Regions from separate parts of the Thermoanaerobacterium xylanolyticum LX-11 genome, predicted to be linked through region 1. Evidence: a T-box and tRNA genes for the amino acid it is inferred to sense, from the RefSeq annotation. Region 1 holds a T-box; the other holds one or more tRNA genes.
The links. A T-box is a leader RNA that pairs with one kind of tRNA and senses whether it is charged. The one in region 1 lies ahead of leuS (leucine--tRNA ligase), so its partner is inferred to be a tRNA-Leu.
Positions count from the first base shown of each region.

Region 2: it encodes a tRNA-Leu, which carries the amino acid that the T-box ahead of leuS (leucine--tRNA ligase) is inferred to sense. The anticodon was not compared.

Region 1 covers NC_015555.1:2,076,326-2,086,270, reverse strand. The annotation lists gene THEXY_RS10190 (transglycosylase domain-containing protein) at 1-1,836, shown strand, start outside; gene THEXY_RS10185 (M28 family peptidase) at 2,154-3,347, shown strand; gene THEXY_RS10180 (ECF transporter S component) at 3,362-3,874, opposite strand; gene THEXY_RS12235 (YjgB family protein) at 4,063-4,767, shown strand; T-box leader at 4,823-5,016, shown strand; gene leuS (leucine--tRNA ligase) at 5,064-7,508, shown strand; gene tlp (small acid-soluble spore protein Tlp) at 7,530-7,799, opposite strand; gene THEXY_RS10160 (aldose epimerase family protein) at 7,940-8,806, shown strand; gene THEXY_RS10155 (inorganic phosphate transporter) at 8,889-9,887, shown strand; gene THEXY_RS10150 (DUF47 domain-containing protein) at 9,902-9,945, shown strand, end outside.
Region 2 covers NC_015555.1:783,867-793,811, forward strand. The annotation lists gene THEXY_RS03805 (ABC transporter ATP-binding protein) at 1-709, shown strand, start outside; gene THEXY_RS03810 (ABC transporter ATP-binding protein) at 693-1,658, shown strand; gene THEXY_RS03815 (N-acetylmuramoyl-L-alanine amidase) at 1,882-3,636, shown strand; gene rph (ribonuclease PH) at 3,782-4,561, shown strand; gene THEXY_RS03825 (XTP/dITP diphosphatase) at 4,527-5,123, shown strand; gene THEXY_RS03830 (metallophosphoesterase) at 5,120-5,647, shown strand; tRNA gene THEXY_RS03835 (tRNA-Gly) at 5,730-5,803, shown strand; tRNA gene THEXY_RS03840 (tRNA-Arg) at 5,808-5,884, shown strand; tRNA gene THEXY_RS03845 (tRNA-His) at 5,920-5,996, shown strand; tRNA gene THEXY_RS03850 (tRNA-Gln) at 6,001-6,076, shown strand; tRNA gene THEXY_RS03855 (tRNA-Lys) at 6,081-6,153, shown strand; tRNA gene THEXY_RS03860 (tRNA-Leu) at 6,192-6,278, shown strand; tRNA gene THEXY_RS03865 (tRNA-Gly) at 6,287-6,362, shown strand; tRNA gene THEXY_RS03870 (tRNA-Lys) at 6,371-6,446, shown strand; partial or broken gene THEXY_RS13020 (IS630-like element ISBs2 family transposase) at 6,832-6,987, opposite strand; gene THEXY_RS13025 (transposase) at 6,983-7,360, opposite strand; gene THEXY_RS03880 (helix-turn-helix domain-containing protein) at 7,342-7,887, opposite strand; partial or broken gene THEXY_RS03885 (IS110 family transposase) at 7,965-8,819, opposite strand; partial or broken gene THEXY_RS03890 (IS4 family transposase) at 9,904-9,945, opposite strand, start outside.

The DNA.
Region 1 (9,945 bases):
AATATACAGCAAGCGACGGAGAGGCAGCACCTTGTTTTGAGTGAAATGCTGAAACAGGGTTTTATCACTCAAGAACAGTACAATGCTGCAATAAATGAAAAGCTGCATTTTGTTTTCAAGAATCTCAATTTGTCTACGTACAGTCACGGTTATTTTATAGATCAAGTCATAAACGATGCTACAGATGCTCTTGTCAAAAAACTTGGCATGACTAAATCAGAAGCATTGAATGAAATATACAATGGTGGTCTTAGGATATATTCAACAATGGATCCAAACATACAGACGATAATGGAAAATGCGTTTAAAAATCCAAAGCTTTTCCCTGTAGATCCAACTACAAAAGAGGCTGTACAGGGTGCTATGGTAGTGATAGATTGGAAAACTGGAGAAATTAAGGGTATTGTAGGTGGTAGAAATACAAATGACTTTAAATATGTCACAAGAGGTATAAGCTTTGCTGATTCAAAAAGACAGCCAGGGTCATCAATAAAGCCTTTGACTGTGTATGGACCTGCACTGCAAAGCGGTCTTACCGCTGCTACAGTTGTAGACGACGTTCCTACCACATTTACACTTCCTGGTGCAAAGCCGTACACGCCTCATAACTATGAAAGCAATTATTACCATGGTTTAGTGACATTAAGGGAAGCTATAACAGATTCGTTGAATGTGCCTGCTGTTCAGGTTGTCAACAAAATAGGCATAAATGTCTCTGCAAGTTACGGGAAAAAATTTGGACTTGACATAACTAAAAACGATATGTACCTTCCAGCTCTGGCATTGGGCGGTTTAAGTCAAGGCATCACGCCTATACAAGAAGCGGCTGCTTACGGGGCAATTGCCAATAAAGGAATGTATATAAGTCCGATTACTTTTACAAAGATTACAGACTCTACAGGAAAAGTATTGGTAGACAATAAACCTGAAGAACATGTGGTGTTAAGTGAGCAAAATGCTTATATATTGAGAAGCATGATGATGGATGTTGTAGACCATGGTACAGGTACTGCTGCCAAGCTTTCTAATATGGATGTGGCAGGTAAGACAGGCACATCTGAGAATTCAGGCAACATTTGGTTCTCAGGTTTTACGCCATATTATGTTGGTACTGTATGGATGGGTTATCCGTCATCAAATAATCCTGTGAAAAATTACGGTGTGCCGCAGGTAGGAGGTACTTTCCCGGCTCAGATGTGGAGGACTGTCATGGCACAAATACATCAAAATCTTCCACCAACACATTTTACAGACAAACCATCGGGAATAGTATATGAGACTGTCTGCAAAGATTCCGGAGAATTGCCGACGGATTTGTGCAGAGAAGATCCGAGAGGGGACAGGACATATACTGAGATGTTTGCTGCAGGTACACAGCCTACGGAGTATTGCACTGTTCACGTATCAGCCCAGATAGATACATTGACAGGGAAACTGGCATCTTCCTGGACACCGCCTTTCCTCGTGAAACAAGAAGTGTTTATCAATCCTCCAGGTAGGACACCTGAGCAGAATGCATACGCCGCCGACGGCAAATACGTATTGCCTACACAGTCAGACAGTGGAAGCGATGTATTGCCGGGAAATAATCAGAATGACAACGGAGCACAAACTGGAAATCCATCGACAAATAGTGGCGATACTACTGCTCCGACAAATGGCACGGAACCGGGAAATACATCTGAAAACACTGGACAAAGTAACACATCCGGTAATGGCGGGCAAAGCAATAGTAGCAGTACAAATAGCAGTAATACTAATGGCAGTGGGCAAGGAAATTCTACCACAAATCAAAAGGGAATTGGAAATATAATAAACTCTATACTTGGGCACTAAATCATAACCACTGTACTTAGTAGTAAAAAAATGTGGTATTCGCACATCTATTTTGTGCATGCCGTTTCATCTCGTTTATTAGCCATTAAATCACCTTTCCTTTTGTTATATAGTAGCTTGAACAACTCTATAATAACGGAAAGGTGATTTTTTTGTACAACTTCTGTCTCGCACCTGTATAGTAGGTGTTTTTTATTTCGCTCGCTTTGGAGGCTAAAGTAATTTCCCTATTGTGAATAATGTATCAACTCATAGGAAAAAATTATTGAAGGAATATTGAGATGTCTGTAGAAATATATAGTTAGGGGGCGAATATTATGAAAAGTATGGATTACTTAAAAGAGCTTTCAAGGTTTGAACACCGTGGTTCAGCCACAAAGAATGAAAGAAAGGCAGCAGATTACATCGCAGAGAAGCTTAAAAGTTTAGGCTATGATGTTGGTGTACAGGAATTTAAAACAACACGAGACAATCTTTACATTTTGCCTCTCCAGTTTGGGATTCTTCTTTTCATCATGGGTGCTGCATCGTTTGTATACGATAAATTTTTAAATATTGTGGAGCTTTTAATTTCCATTGTTGCAGTATTTTTGTTGGTTTTAGAGCTAAGCGGCAGGTCTTTTGAAACCAGCATAATGCCCAAACACAGATCCAAAAACGTATTCACGAAATTTGAGAAAAACGACAAAAAGAAGGTAATCATATCTGCCCACATTGATACACAAAAAGGCAGTCTAATGTTCAGTCCTAAAATTGTTGGAAGATTAAAAATGATTTTTAACGTTGGCTATGTGGGATTTGCTTTGATACCACTGGGTATCGCATTTAAAATAATGGATATTTCTTTTGTATCAAATGTTTTATTGGGATTAGGCATACTAATAACATTTGCAATGGTTGTGTTTTTGCTTATATGTCAGTTAGGTGGAAAGTACACAAATGGTGCTAATGACAATGGTTCTGGTGTATCTTTGGCATTAGCGATTGCAGATCATTATGCAAATAATAAAGATAAGTTTCCTGATGATGTGCAACTGGTTTTCCTCTTTACAGGCAGCGAAGAGACTGGCGAAAGGGGAATGAAATATTTCTTGAAGAAGTATAAGAGGTTATTAGACAGGGATGCGCAGTTTGTAATACTTGATAACCTTGGAGCAGGCAAACTGACATACCTTGAAGGAGAAGGAATGATCATATACAGGAAAGCGGGCAAAATGCTTTTAGACGTTGCAGATCTTATGGCAAAAGAGTACCCCAAAAATACGGTTCAGAGGAGAAAAAATCTGCTTTTGCCCACAGATGCACTGCCTGTCTTAGCAAGTGGATTCGATGCTATAGCGTTTTTATCCATGGATGAAGACGGATCTATAAAAAATTATCATTGGTTTACAGATACTATAGAAAACGTGGATTCAAAGCTTTTAAGATATGAAGAAAGCTTTTTGATAGAATATATCTTAAGGGTTTCAAATAAGATGACCGATTTAAAAAACGTTGAAGCAATTGAGTAGGAGTAGGGATATACCTACTCCTTTGATTTATTGAAATAGCCTGTCAAGATGAATATTAAAAATATGGATAGTATTCCACCGATTATAGCGGTAGCTAATTGTGGAAATGTAAAGGCTGCTGCAATTTTTTGAGGTACTTTTACGCCAAACATTACGAGAATGTACTTTACAGAAGCTGCCAGCCATAAAAACTTTACAACTGAACCTGTTATCATGCCTATGATGTTGTTTTTAATAGCCGAGAAAAACATCACATAAAGTGCATTGCCAACCATTATAAATGGTATAAGCATTGGAAATCCCATAAGTCCTACTAAAAAAGCGATGATTGGCGTCAAAAGCCCTATTGTGATGCCAGACCAGACACCTACAAAGTAAGCCGATACAATAAGCATCGCATTTACGATTGAGCCTGTTACAAGCTGTGGCATCTTGATAAATTGTGCGATTATAGTCAATGCCAGCAAAATAGCGGTTCTTGTTATAAATTTTGCGTCAAATTTTTTGGGTGATGTGCCATTTACCATAATATCACCTCCAACATCAATCTATTAAACTATATTTTAACACTATAGTTTAATGCTGTTAAGCGATTATCAATAAAGTATTAAAAACATTAATTATGTATTAAATCTCCCTTAAAGTCATTGACGAAAGGCATTGCATAAGGTTATCATTTGTGTGGGGGAATAAATAAAAAATTGGAGGATTGATTATGAAAAAATACGGCTTATTGATAGCACTTGTTGTTGCTGTATCGATTTTTGCCGGATACCTGCTTTACAATAATTCTAATATAGCACAAAGAAGAAATCAAGAATCGCAAAGCCAAAAAACTGCAACAAATGATAATTCAACTTCTGATAATAATGCAAAAGATGAAAATAAGAGTAGCAATGATAGTAATAATGGCAATAGTGATAAACAAGATCACAATCCTGTTGTAGACAATCGCAACGTTGATTTGATAAATCAGATAGTAAGCCTTGCTAAACAAGGTAAAGTAATAAACTGCGATTTTGTAACAGGTAAAACTACTATAGATGATATAGAAAAGGTGTATGGAAACTCTGACAAGCAAGAGTATATTTCATCTGCAAAGGGAACTTATACGACTTTTACAAAGAAGTATCTTGTATTTGGATTTAATAAAGGAATGCAGGTTTTTGAGACAAGGTCATTTGATCCAAGATTACAAGCTATTTCAAGAAGTGATATTGAAAATGTATTGGGAAAAGCCCCATATAAAGCCTCTATAAGCGGCACTCCAAGCCAAACTGTTTTAGGCTATACGATGAATTCTGATTACAAGCTTGAATTTGTCATATCATATACGACAAATCTTGTTGACCATGTAAATGTGCTGTATCCTGCGGCAACAGCTAATTCTATGGCAGGTGATCCAGGCCGCCAATGGTGATTTATCATATTGCATTTTAAGAGCATTTGTAATAAAATATTGATAAATATATATTGTTAATGCAATGATGTGGAGTAGTAGGCTAAGACTTTTTCAGAGAGCCTTATGACGGTGGGAAAGGGCATTGTGTTAGCTGAACTCGCCATTGAGCATGCATATTAAAAGTATGCACGGCTGTACCGTTATATGAAATAAGTGGGCTTGCGTCAAAAAGAGTGGTACCACGGAAGCGTAGCTTTCGTCTCTTTGTGATGTGAAGCCTTTTTTATGCAAAAAATATTAATAGGAGTGAGAAGATGGCTTATTCAAGGGATATTGATAAAAAATGGCAAAAGAAGTGGGAAGATACAAAACTATACAAGTTTAATCCGGAAAACATTGATAAGAAGCTGTACTGTCTTGAGATGTTTTCGTATCCATCAGGTGCAAAGTTACATGCAGGACATTGGTATAATTATGGGCCTGCTGATTCATGGGCAAGGATGAAAAGGATGCAAGGCTATGAAGTTTTTCATCCAATGGGTTTTGATGCGTTTGGATTGCCGGCAGAAAACTATGCCATAAAGACAGGCATACATCCACAGGATTCTACCCTTCAAAACATAAAGACAATGGAAAGACAGCTAAGAGAGATGGGTGCCACATTTGATTGGGATTATGAGGTTATAACCTGCTTGCCTGACTACTATAAGTGGACACAATGGGTTTTCTTACAACTGTACAAGAAAGGTTTGGCTTATAGAAAAAAGGCTCCTGTCAATTGGTGTCCAAGCTGCAAGACAGTCCTTGCAAATGAGCAAGTTGTAGAAGGTACTTGTGAAAGATGTGGCTCTGAAGTCACTAAAAAAGATTTGACTCAGTGGTTTTTAAAGATAACCGATTATGCAGAAGAACTTTTAAATAAGCTCGATGAGCTGGACTGGCCTGAAAAAACGAAAATGATGCAGAGAAACTGGATAGGAAAATCAGACGGTGCCGAGATAGAGTTTAAAGTCGATGGCAAAGACATATCGTTTAAAGTTTTTACAACAAGAGCTGACACGCTATACGGTGTTACATACGTAGTCTTGGCTCCAGAAAATGAGATAGTAGATCTCATAACGACAGATGAGCATAGAAGAAATGTAGAAGATTATAAAGAATACGCCAGAAAGCAAAGCGAGATAGAGAGGCTTTCAACGGAAAAAGAGAAGACAGGCGTATTTACAGGAGCGTACGCTATTCATCCTATTACAAGTGAGAGAGTGCCTATATGGATATCTGATTACGTTCTTGCAACATACGGGACAGGCTGTGTAATGGCAGTACCTGCCCATGACGAGAGAGATTATTCATTTGCTAAGAAGTACGACTTGCCAATAAAGAGAGTTATCAAGGGGAAAGATGGAGTAGATGACTCACTGCCATTTGTTGAATACGGTATTCTTGTTGATAGCGGTGATTTCACAGGAAGCAAATCTGAAGATGCAAGGATAGAGATAGTGAAGATGCTTGAGAAAGAAGGCAAAGGAGCGCTTAAGGTAAACTACAGGCTTAGAGATTGGCTTGTATCAAGGCAAAGGTATTGGGGTGCTCCTATACCAATAATACACTGCGACAAGTGCGGATTAGTTCCTGTGCCTGAAGAAGATTTGCCAGTATTATTGCCTTACAATGTGGAGTTTTCTCCAGATGGAGAGTCGCCGCTTAAGAAATCTGAGGAATTTATGAATACCACTTGCCCTAAATGCGGTGGTAAAGCATTGAGAGATCCTGATACACTTGACACATTTGTGGATTCATCGTGGTACTTCTTAAGGTATCCTGACAACAAAAATGACAAAGAGCCTTTCAACAAAGAGCTAATTGACAAGATGCTTCCGGTTGACAAATATATAGGCGGTGCTGAACACGCATGTATGCACCTTTTGTATGCCAGATTTGTCACTAAGGCATTGAGGGACTTAGGGTATCTTGATTTTGATGAGCCTTTTAAATCTCTCATACATCAAGGAATAATATTGGGACCTGATGGAAACAAGATGAGCAAATCAAGGGGCAATACAATATCACCGGATGAGTACATCAATGAATATGGCTCAGATGTATTTAGGATGTACTTGATGTTTGGATTTGCCTTTACAGAAGGCGGTCCGTGGAATGATGATGGTATAAAGGCTATGTCCCGCTTCATACAGAGAATTGAAAGGCTTGTAGATAAATTCATAGAGGAAAAGGGTAAAGCTGGCAAAGATGAGATTTCAAAAGATGAGAAAGAACTTAACTATGTAAGAAATTATGCCATAAAGAGCGTTACAGAAGATGCTGAAAAGTTCCAGTTTAATACTGCTATAGCAAGGATAATGGAGCTTGTAAATGCCCTTTATAAATATGACGCTGAAATAGAAATCAAAAACACAAAATTGTACGAGGAAACTATTGCAGATCTTGTAAGGCTTTTGGCGCCTTTTGCACCGCACTTTGCAGAAGAAATGTGGGAGAGATTGGGATACAGCTATTCTGTTTTTAATCAAAAATGGCCAGAGTACGATGAAAAAGCTTTAGTCAAAGATGTTGTTGAGATAGCAATACAAGTCAACGGTAAGGTAAGAGGACGCCTTGAAGTTTCTCCAGATGCAAGTGAGAAGGAAATTCAAGATGCTGCGATTTCAGCAGAAAGTATAAAACAATACATAGACGGCAAAGAAATAGTTAAAGTTGTGGTTGTAAAGGGTAGGCTTGTGAATATAGTTGTAAAATAGGCAGTGAGGAACTGCCTATTTTTAATCTTTTTTGTCTACGCCGTTTCCGGCTTCAACTTCATCTACGATTTCATCTCTCATGCCATGGATGCTTTCAAGTCTATGGCGGTTTTTCTCTTTGATTCTTGCGATTTCTTCTGGAGAAAGTTCTTCAGCGTGCAATTTCAAGTAATCTTCAGCTTCTCTATAATTTTCTATCGTATCGTGAATCATATCCTGTAATTTTCCTACGTTATCAGAACGATCATCAGGCTTGGGAGGATTTTTGTAACGCTCTTTTTCCTCAGCCATTTCTATCACACTCCTAAAAAGTATTTTTTCAAAATTATTTTTAACTTTTATATTTAATATATGTATTGAAAAAATTAGAAAAGTTTAGGGCGATTATAGTATAATATGTTTTAGATAAAATAGTAAAAGAGGTGCTGAAAATGTATAAAGTGGAAAAGTATATGGATAAATTTGAGACGTACAGACTTTATGATTTAAAAAGCAATTCGTTTTTTGAAGTTGTGCCGGAACGTGGTGGTATAATAACAAGATATGTATGGGCTGGACAAGATATATTGTATCTTGATAAAGAAACACTGTACAATACCGAAAAGAATATACGAGGAGGAATACCGATACTTTTTCCAATCTGTGGATATCTAAAAGATGAGAAATATACGATAGATGGCAGAGAGTACAACATGAAACAGCATGGTATTGCAAGGCTTTATAAGTGGGATGTAGTTAAAACAAGTGCTGATGATTCTGCGTCGATAACATTGAAGTTTACAAGCAGCAGCGAGACAAGGGAAATATACCCTTTTGATTTTGAACTTATTTTTACATATATTCTCAAGAACGGAATGCTGACAATAGAGCAACAATATGTAAATAAGTCAGAGAAAAATATGATATTTTACTCTGGATTTCATCCGTATTTTTACATTGAAAATAAGGACAATGCTTCAATATCAGTTGATTCAGATGCATGCTACGATGCAATAGATAAAAAGCAGCTTATTTTCGATGGAGAGATTGACTTTAAAAAGACTGAGGTAAATCTTATTTTTGAGCCTAAATCAAATGAGTGCTCTATATTAGATAAAAAAAGAAGTATGAAAGTTATTCTTAAATACGATGAAGTTTTTAAATACGTAGTTGTATGGGCATTACATGATAAAGAATTTATATGTGTTGAGCCTTGGATGGCTAAGCCTAACTCCATGAACACAAAGGAAGATATTAAAAATTTAAAGCCTGGCGATGAGCTAAAAGCAGTGTTTAGTATAAGAGCGTCTATGGAATAATATTTATGATTGCGGTACATTAACGTTTTGATTCATTTGCACATAATATAATGTACCACAAGAAATATATTGAGGTGTCAAAATGAATTTGCACTATGCTTTAATAGCTTTTATTTTATTATACATCTTTATCACAGGATTTCATGACGAAGGAAATCTTATAGCTACGATTATTTCGTCAAGATCTATCGGTATAAGAAGTGCCTTTATAACAGCGTCATTAGCTCAATTTATTGGCACAGCAACATTAAGCACTACAGTTGCATCAACCATCAGTAAAGATGTGCTTAATCTTAAATACCTCACAATTGCTGGTAATGATCTGTATATCATGATATTTACAGGCTTACTTGGTGCTGTTGTTTGGAATCTCATCACGTGGTATATAGGCATGCCTTCCAGTTCTTCACACGCATTAGTTGGAGGCATGATAGGGCCTTTCATAATTAAATATGGAATTTATTCTATTAACATCTACGGAATATTACTAAAAGTCATAATTCCACTTTTTTTATCTCCTGTTTTTGGATTTTTGATAGGATATTTAGTGATGTATTTCACAAGCCGTATTTTGAGAAGTGCTGGAGTAAAGGTCAATACTGTTTTAAAAAAGCTTCAATATTTGACTCTCTTTATCTTAAATGCTGGCCAAGGCGCTAACGACGCTCAAAAAGGAATGGGACTTATATATATTTTGACGATAGGAAGTAGTCTCTCAAGAAGCAGTGAATTTCATAATATGATTAAGGTTTTGTCGGCTTTTATGATATCCTTTGGACTTCTTTTTGGAGGACTTAGAATGATTAAAAGCGTTGGAACAAGGATATACAGGGTTAAGCCATTTCATTCTTTTAATGCGCAGATATCGTCTCTATTCATAGTTATAACTGCTGCAGTTTTTGGACTGCCTACAAGTGGAACGCAGATAATCAATTCTTCTGTACTTGGTGTAGGAGCAAAAGAAAGGCCCACCGCTGTAAGGTGGCAGTTTGCAAGAAGTATGTTTGCATCTTGGATTATCACAATACCAGCATCTTTTGCGATATCTTCAATCTTATTTTTGATTTCTAAAACTATATGAAGGTGTGATACAAATTGGGATTGTTTAATTGGCTATTTTCAAAGGGCGTCGATTTTTA
Region 2 (9,945 bases), 1.2 Mb from region 1:
GACAATGACAATTGGAAAGCAAATTGCCGAAGTGATTTTGAAGCATCAGAAGGTTACACGAGCTGAAGCGATGAAAAAAGCTAAGGAAATGTTGGACGTAGTAGGTATACCAAATGCTGAAAGGCGTATAAATCAGTATCCTCATGAATTTTCCGGTGGTATGAGGCAGAGAGCCATGATCGCTATTGCACTGGCATGTAGACCTAAGCTTCTCATTGCTGATGAGCCTACTACTGCACTTGATGTTACAATACAAGCGCAAATTCTCGATTTGATGAAAGATCTGCAAAGAGAATTCAATACGTCTATAATCATGATTACGCACGATTTAGGCGTTGTTGCAGATATAGCAGAGAGAATCATAGTCATGTATGCAGGTAAAGTTATAGAGACAGGTACATCTGATGAGATATTTAAGCATCCACAGCATCCTTATACATGGGGACTTTTAAAATCTGTTCCAAGACTTGATGCTCAGAATAAAGAGAAGCTTGTACCTATTATTGGAACGCCTCCTGATTTATTTGCGCCTCCTGTAGGATGTCCATTCGCTGCAAGGTGCAATTATGCCATGAAGATTTGCTATGAGGCCCAACCAGAGTATACAGATGAAACTGATACTCATAAAGTAGCATGTTGGTTGAAGCATCCATATGCGCCGAAGGTTAAGAATCCTTTTGAAAAGGAGGCGTATGCTGGTGAAAGATAATATAATACTTGAAGTTAAGAATTTGAAAAAATACTTTCACGTTAGCGGCGGTGTGTTAAAAGCTGTTGACGATGTGAGTTTTAGCATAAAAAAAGGTGAAACGTTGGGGCTTGTTGGCGAGTCAGGATGTGGAAAGTCTACTACAGGTAGGACTATAATTGGGCTTTATGAGGCTACAGGTGGTTCTGTGATATTTGACGATATACCTGTTCATAAAATGAACAATGAAATAAGAAAGAAATTTGCAAGAAAAGCTCAGATGATTTTTCAGGATCCTTACGCATCGTTGAATCCTCGCATGACTGTTGGCGATATCATAGGAGAGGGAATAGACATTCATGGTTTGTACACTGGAAAAGAGAGGAGAGAAAGGATATACAACCTCCTTGAGACGGTAGGTTTAAACAAAGAACATGCTAATAGGTTTCCTCATGAATTTTCCGGTGGGCAGAGGCAGAGGATAGGCATAGCAAGGGCAATGGCAATTGAGCCAGAGTTTATAGTCTGCGATGAGCCTATATCAGCATTGGATGTGTCTATACAAGCCCAGATTGTAAATTTGCTTATGAATTTACAAGAAGAAAAGGGATTGACATATCTCTTTATTGCTCATGATTTAAGCATGGTAAGGCATATAAGCGATAGAGTTGCAGTTATGTATTTAGGATCGATTGCAGAACTTACACAAAGTGGTGAACTGTATTCAAATCCATTGCATCCATATACACAAGCGCTTCTTTCTGCTGTTCCAATACCTGATCCGGAAGTGGAGAGAAAGAGGGAGAGAATTATACTTGAAGGAGATGTGCCAAGCCCAATTAATCCTCCTTCAGGCTGTAAATTCAGAACAAGGTGTAAATATGCCATGGACATATGCAGCCAAGTCACGCCACAATTGAAAGAGGTTGGAAGTGGACACTTTGTTGCATGTCATCTTTTTGATAAATAAGGCACTCGTTTGAGTGCTTTATTTCTATGAAATTAATACAGTTATCATTTCCATATAGTAACTGGTGCAATTCACGAGAAGATTATCAATATTGAATTTAAATAATAACGTTCACCATCTTAATAAAATCTTAATATATTTGTAACTTGTCTGTAATATATGTATAATAATATATAAATATGATGAAAAAAATGCCGATTTTATATGCAAAGGGGGGAAAATGTTGAAAAAGGTCATCGCTTTTTTTGCACTTTTACTGCTTTTGTCTACGTTTTACATAACTGCCTATGCATATAAAGCTACGATTGTAGTTGATAACAAACCTATAAGCTACAATGTGCCTGACGTGTCGATTACCGTCGATGGAGGAAAATTTGACACTGGCAATAATCCACCGCTTATAATTGACAATAGCACGATAGTGCCGCTTAGAGCAATTAGCGAAGGATTAGGTCAAAAAGTCGACTGGGATGGTAAGACTCAGACAGTTATTGTGACTTCAAAGGACAAAGTAATTAAATTGGTTATAGGTAAGAATTACGCTACAGTAAACGGCAATAATGTATCGTTGGATGTTCCAGCAAGGCTTATAAACAACAATACGACGTATGTGCCTATGAGGTTTTTGTTTGAAAACTTAGGTTATGATGTGAAATGGATTGCAGACAAATATCTAATTCAAGCTACTAAGAAAGTAGATCCTCCCTCTGCAAACAATGTTAATATTGTGAGTTTTACATCAAATTACACAAATGGTACGTACACCATAACTGTTAAAGGTGATGGACCTTTAACGTATACACGAGGGTCTGTAAATGATGACAGCAGCATAAGAATTTACTTTGACTTCAACAATGCGATAAATACTGTTACTAATAAGCAGATAAATATAGACAAAAATGGCTTAAATCAAGCTTATATAGGGCAGAACAAGTTGCAACCAGCAGTAACCAGGCTTGTTGTGAATATGGACTATTCAATGCCATATACCATAACACAGTCACAAGATAAAAAAGAATTTGATATATCGTTTAAAATAGGACAAAATAAGGTGACGAACATTTTAGCTGCTAAGGTCAACAATGGCGATCAGATAACGATAAATACAGATTCCGACCACTTTAGCCCATCTAGATATGGTGATAACAAGATCATTATAGATGTGGCAGGTGCAAGTCTGACAATGTCTGATGGTAAACTGGCAGGTAACATATCGTATATTGGAAATGTTGTTACTGGCATTAGATATTCCCAGCTTGATACAAATACAGTTAGGATTGTTGCGGAGACAAGCCTTAAAGCAGATTTTAGTGTTCAACCAACTCCTCAGGGCGTATTGCTTACAATAACAAAACCAGACCCTAACAAGAAGCAGTTAGTTTACATAGATCCAGGGCATGGAGGTTCTGATCCAGGTGCTATAGGTGTCGGAGGGATACACGAAGCAGATATCAATCTTGCCATTGGATTAAAATTGAAGACGCTATTGGACAATGGAGGATATAGGACTATGATATCCAGGACAACAGATACTGATGTGGGTCTTTATGACAGGCCTTCACAAGCAAATAATGCTGGAGCAGATGTCTTTGTAAGCATCCATTCTGATTCTTTTGAATCGCCTTCAGCAAACGGCACAACAGTTTTATATTACCCAAACGGTTACAATGGCGATACAAGAGATGAAAAGACATTTGCACAGATAATTCATGATGATTTGATGAAACAGATAAATACCACTGACAGAGGGCTTTCAGAAAGGCCTAATTTAGTTGTTCTCAATCAGACGAAGATGCCTGCTGTTTTGGTGGAGACTGGATTTGTCACAAGTCCTACAGATGCTCAGCTTTTGACTGATGAAAATTTTCAGTGGAAAGTAGCACAAGGAATATACAATGGGATTGTCGATTATTTTGACAAATTATCTAATGGCAGCATAAGCACGACTGTTTCAAACTCTGTATATGGCAGCAATTAAACAGGCAAAAAATCGCCTGTTTTTTTTATATGCTTTCTTGTAAATTGATTTAAAAGGTTTTAAAATAATATTATGGTTTACGCACTGGATAATGAAAATTAAATAAGGCTAAAATTATAGTATAAAATATAAAGGAGCTGAAGAAATGAAAAGAGTAGATGGAAGAGATTCCAGATCATTAAGACCTATAAAGATAACGAGAAATTTCAACAGATACGCAGAAGGATCTGTTTTGATAGAAGTCGGCAATACAAAGGTCATTTGCACAGCATCAATTGAAGATAAAGTACCGCCATTTCAAAAAGGGACTGGCAAGGGATGGATTACAAGTGAGTATTCAATGATTCCGAGAGCTACTGAAACCAGAACACAGAGGGAGTCCACAAAAGGCAAACAATCAGGACGTACCATGGAAATCCAAAGGCTCATTGGAAGAGCATTGAGAGCTGTTGTCGATTTAGATGCGTTAGGTGAGAAGACGATATGGATTGACTGCGATGTAATACAGGCTGATGGCGGAACCAGGACAGCTTCCATCACAGGTTCGTTTGTAGCACTTGTAGATGCCATGAATAAACTTAAGGAAAAGGGCGCCATAAGTAAACTCCCTATAAAAAGCTTTGTCGCTGCTGTAAGTGTAGGAATTGTAGGCAATGAGAAGCTTTTAGATCTTTGTTACTTAGAAGATAGCAATGCGCACGTTGACATGAACATCGTCATGACGGATAAAGGCGAATTCATCGAGATACAAGGAACTGGTGAAGGTGGGCCTTTTAGCAAAAGTGATTTTTCAGAGCTTTTAGAATTAGCGGAGGAAGGCTTGAATAAAATCATACAGGTTCAAAAAGAATCATTAGGAGATATATCATTAGAAATTGGAGTTGAAAGCGATGAAAATAGTTGTAGCGAGCCACAACAAGCATAAAGTGGATGAGATAAGGGAATTTTTTAAAGGAGATTATGAAGTATTGTCGGCAGATGATATTGGATCATATGATGAAGTAGAAGAAACAGGGAAGACGATTGAAGAAAACGCTCTTTTAAAGGCCAGGGCTATAGCATATTTAACCGATGAACTGGTAATTGCAGATGATACAGGTTTGTTTGTGGACTATTTAGATGGTGAACCAGGAGTTTATACTGCAAGATTTGCCGGTGTAAATGCCACATACGAAGACAACAACAACAAGCTTTTAAACTTATTAAAAGGTGTTCCGATGGAAAAGAGGAAAGCTACTTTTAAAACCGTAATAGCATTGATTTACAAAGGAAGAGAAGCTATAATAGAAGGAAAAGTGGATGGTAGGATAATTGATGCTCCAAGAGGACAATATGGCTTTGGGTATGATCCTATATTTTATGTTGATGAAATAGGTAAGACATTAGCAGAGCTTACATTAGAAGAAAAAAATAAAGTAAGTCATAGGGCAAATGCTTTAAAAAAATTAAAAGAATATATAAAAAATAATTTGGAGGACCGCAAATGAGACTATTTGTTACAAGTGATACTCACGGAATGTTACAATCAGTCAGGAATATTTTAAAAAATATTAAAAATATTGATTACATTATACATTTAGGTGACTATTATAGAGATGCAGAGGAATTAGATAAAGAATTTGGAATACCAACTATTTATGTATATGGGAATTGTGATTTTGGCGACAAAGAGAAGTACGAAAAGATTATTGAAGTAGCTGGTAAAAAAATATTATTAACACATGGACATAAGTACTACGTCAAATTTGAAAAAAGCATCATAATAGAAAAAGCCAGGGAATACGGCGTTGATGCGGTATTTTATGGCCATACCCATGTACCATTAGTATACAGGGCTGGTGATATGCTTGTATTGAACCCTGGAAGCCCTTCAATGCCACGTGAAGGGTCATCACGGACAGTATCTATAGTAAATATAGAGGATGGCATCATTGTACCGCAGCTAATAAATATAGATGACATGGAGGAATACATTGGAAATAAAAAAAGTGGAACAAAATTTGAATTTTAGGTGTTGACAAAGATAAATATTCCTGATATAATTTAAAACTGTCAGAGCGATGAGGCAGAAATAAGCGATGACAACTGTATATGCGGGTGTAGCTCAATGGTAGAGTTCTAGCCTTCCAAGCTAGCTACGTGGGTTCGATTCCCATCACCCGCTCCAATATGCGCCTGTAGCTCAGTTGGATAGAGCAACGGACTTCTAATCCGTGTGTCGGGAGTTCGAATCTCTTCAGGCGCACCATTTTTTGGAGAATGTGATGTATATTTTATAATATGGTGGGTATAGTTCAGTTGGCTAGAGCGCCAGATTGTGGCTCTGGAGGTCGTGGGTTCGAGTCCCACTACCCACCCCATTGATGGGATGTAGCCAAGTGGTAAGGCACCAGACTTTGACTCTGGCAGTTCGTAGGTTCGAATCCTGCCATCCCAGCCAGCATGACCCATTAGCTCAGTCGGCAGAGCACCTGCCTTTTAAGCAGGGTGTCCCGCGTTCGAATCGCGGATGGGTCACTTAAAAAGATATTGAAAGAGAACAATCTGGCGTTAATGCGGGAGTGGCGGAATTGGCAGACGCGCTAGATTCAGGTTCTAGTGCCAGTCATGGCATATGGGTTCAAGTCCCTTCTCCCGCACCATATATCGTGCGGACATAGCTCAGTTGGTAGAGCATCACCTTGCCAAGGTGAGGGTCGCGAGTTCGAGTCTCGTTGTCCGCTCCATACAATATGCGCCATTAGCTCAGTTGGTAGAGCAGCTGACTCTTAATCAGCGGGTCTGGGGTTCGAGTCCCTAATGGCGCACCATTTTTATTATTTGAATATAAAAAAGTGCTTGAAAAATAAAAAGTGTAATTAGTCCTAATGCGAAGATGAATGGGTATCCACTAAAAAATGGATACCTTTTTATTTTTAAATCATATTAAAATATTAATAATTGTGCAAACAGAGAATTCCGTTAGTTAACTGTAAGTTATGTATATAAAAATCCACACAGTATTTTAAAGTTTAACAAAACTAAGACGTGAATGTATATTGTATTTAAATGCCTTAACATGCACTAATGCGGTACAATACATATTGAGGGGATTTTAAGGTATAAAAATAATTACAACAAGACTAAGGATCATATTGAAAAGCTTTTAGGGAGGTGGTAAAAATGTTTATATACTCGTGTAATATAATTTCGAAATTACCAACATAACCTTTTAATAATGGCTGATTTATTCTTGGAAATAGTATCTATAAATCGTTTTATAACATTACTAATTTCCTTTCTAGTTTTATAAAAAGCATTATATATGACCATTTCTTTCAACCATTTCCACAATCCCTCAATCCTATTAAGATTTGGTGAGTAAGGCGGTAAGCGGTAAAAAGATAAATTCTAAATTGCATTTGTGCTTCTCTTTGAATTCTTTCAGCAGTTTGGCATAATGAATTCTCCCATTGTCCAAAATCATCTTTATTTTCTTGCCAGGATAGGCTTCCACAACCTTTCTTAAAAAGTCCAAAAATGATTGTGCATCCAACGTCTCAGTTTCGGAATATATAATATCCCCTGTAAAATAGTCAATGACTCCAAATATTCCGACTCCTATGTGATGCCCATATGTCTTAACAATTCTCTGATGCCCTTTTAAAAACCAAGTAGCTGTAATGGCTTGATAATCCCTGATTTTACATTCATCTTCGAAAAGAATTACTTCATCTCTTTTAATGTTTTTTTTATATCTTCAAACTTTTCCTCAAATTTTTTCTGCTCTTCTTCGTCTGCTTTCATCAAAACATATGTGGGCTTGGTATAGGTAAAACCCATCCGCTTCATCAATCGTCTAATGCTTGAGGCTTCAATATTAATATTATAAACATCTTTTACATATTGAGCGATAATTCTTGAATTCCAGTTTACATTCACAGCATACCCGATTTCACTTGGTGTCTTTAAAATTACTTCCTTTAACTCCTCCTGAATATCAGGAGTGATTTTCGGAATACGTCCAGGTGCCTTCCCTATGGTCAGCAATTCCTCCAAGCCGCCTTCATTGTATTTTTTCACGTATTCTCCAACGGTTTGATTGTTAAACCCAAGTATTTTTGCTATCTCCAGCCGATTCTTCCCTCGAAATGCAAGAATAATAACATTAATACGGTCTATTTTCCTTGAATCTTTAAGTCCTCTTTTGAATTTCTTTAAACTCTTTATGGTCTGCCCATGTTCATTTTTAATAATACTTTTCTTTTTCATTTGTAAATACGCCCCCGATATATATTTTCTCTTATATATATCGAACATTTCGGCATTATTCTACACTCATATATAGAATCAGGTACTTGCATAAAAAGCTCTTCTATTTTGCTTTCTATTTCTTTAATCTGCTTTACTATCATTTCGTACTGTTCAAGTATAATTTTTATCTCTATCTCTGCCATTTCAATGCCATCTCTTTTACCAACACTTTGACTCGCAGCTTCTATAAGCTTTAAAGCCCTCTTTATACCTACAGCACGATTAACTTCTTTCTTCCAAGCTGCAAGTATTTCCTCAGCTCTAATACCTATTATCTTTGCAGGCGTTGGAAATTCTTTTAATGTTATCAGTGCCGCTTTCCCTTCCCAATCTGCAAAAACTTTATTAAACTCAGGGAAATATATATCAAGCCATCTTGCAACCCGGTTCTTTATCTTGTTTAAGTCCTTTGTAAGCATTTCCCTTATGTCTACTGCAATTCTAAGCTCGCTGTATATACCATCAGGTATATTAGGTTCAACATATCTTCCATCTTTAACTAGCATTGCAATTGTCTTAGGGTCTTTCCTGTCATTTTTAGTTGGCGAGTTGTCATCAAATTCTTTACTTCTTTTTACGTGGAATGGATTTACCAATACCACCTTATGGTTCTTATCTCTAAGAAACTGTGCAAAGCAAAGCCAATAATGTCCCGTTGGTTCCATACCAACCATCAAATGCTCTTTGTTGCTTTTATTCATAATTTCTACAGCCCATTTAAAGAATTTTTCCATTCCATCAATGTCATTGCTAAATTCAATACGCTTACCGTATTCTATTCCTCTAAAATCAAAAGCTCTAGCGTGGTGTGTCTCTTTAGCAATGTCTACACCTACAATTAATGTCTTTTCTGTTATTTGCAATATCTTTAAATTTTGGTTATACTTCATATTAGGTACCTCCTTGTTATTTTGAGAGTCGTGTTCATGAACAATCGACATCTTGTATTTTATCAGGAGGTACTTTTTATTTCAAATCTTATATTTTTTTATTACAGGAATGCTCCATATATATTAGGCGTAGATTTCACTAAGCACTCCTAACCTTTATCTTCGAGTTCCACTCTATTTTCTGTTAGGCAGGCCCTATCAGGGTTGACAGCTTTCAAACATGAACAGTCTATCCTAATATCTACTTAATTACTACCGTCAAGTCCTTTCCTTACCTATCCTTTCGGTAGGTTCAAATAGTACTATGACTTGAACCGACTTCTGAATGCCCAGCTATACCTCACGATATAGGTTACTCATGGAGAAATTTTATTCTCGACTTGAGCATATCATTCAGACTTCCCCGGGTAAGAACGATAACCTTCATCTCATATATCTGCCAGATTTACTGTATGGGGTTCGGGTAGTGTTGGACTCCGTTTTGTTCAGCAAACTCGTCCGCCCCAATTCAGCCTCTTATCTGGTTTTTGTTCATCAGACTGAGATTTTGCCTACTGCTTCCTTCAGATTCCACCTCACGATGGACACCCTTGCAGTTCGGCTAGTGGTTCCCACTACCAAGCCCACAGCGGACTTTCACCGCCAAGTTATCGCCCATGCCGGGCGCACTGAAATATGGCGGAATTACGTTATTTTGCCATGTGCTATATTTTTTTATGATTTAGATAGATAAAACAAAGATGATAAGGAGCTATATACGGGAAGACATTTCTGATTTATGACAATTATTAGTATACGAAAGTATACTTTTCACAGAAAAATTTATTAAAAAAATCAAAAATAGTATACTTTCGGATATTGAAAAATGAACAGCTTTTTATTATTATAAAAGAAATAAAGAAAACGTAAAATTGAAGAAGCATGGACATATAGTCAGTATGTATGTTTTTTTAAACTTAAGTCAGAGGAAATTGTACTTAAAGCAAATAATTAAAAAAATTAACTAAAACTTCGCACATAAATAATTACTCTGTTCCTTGAAAACTTAATGCTTTGCCAGAAAAAGTAATAGTAATTTACACAATTATGCACACTTCGGAAGTCTTTCCTTAAGTTCTTTGGGAAT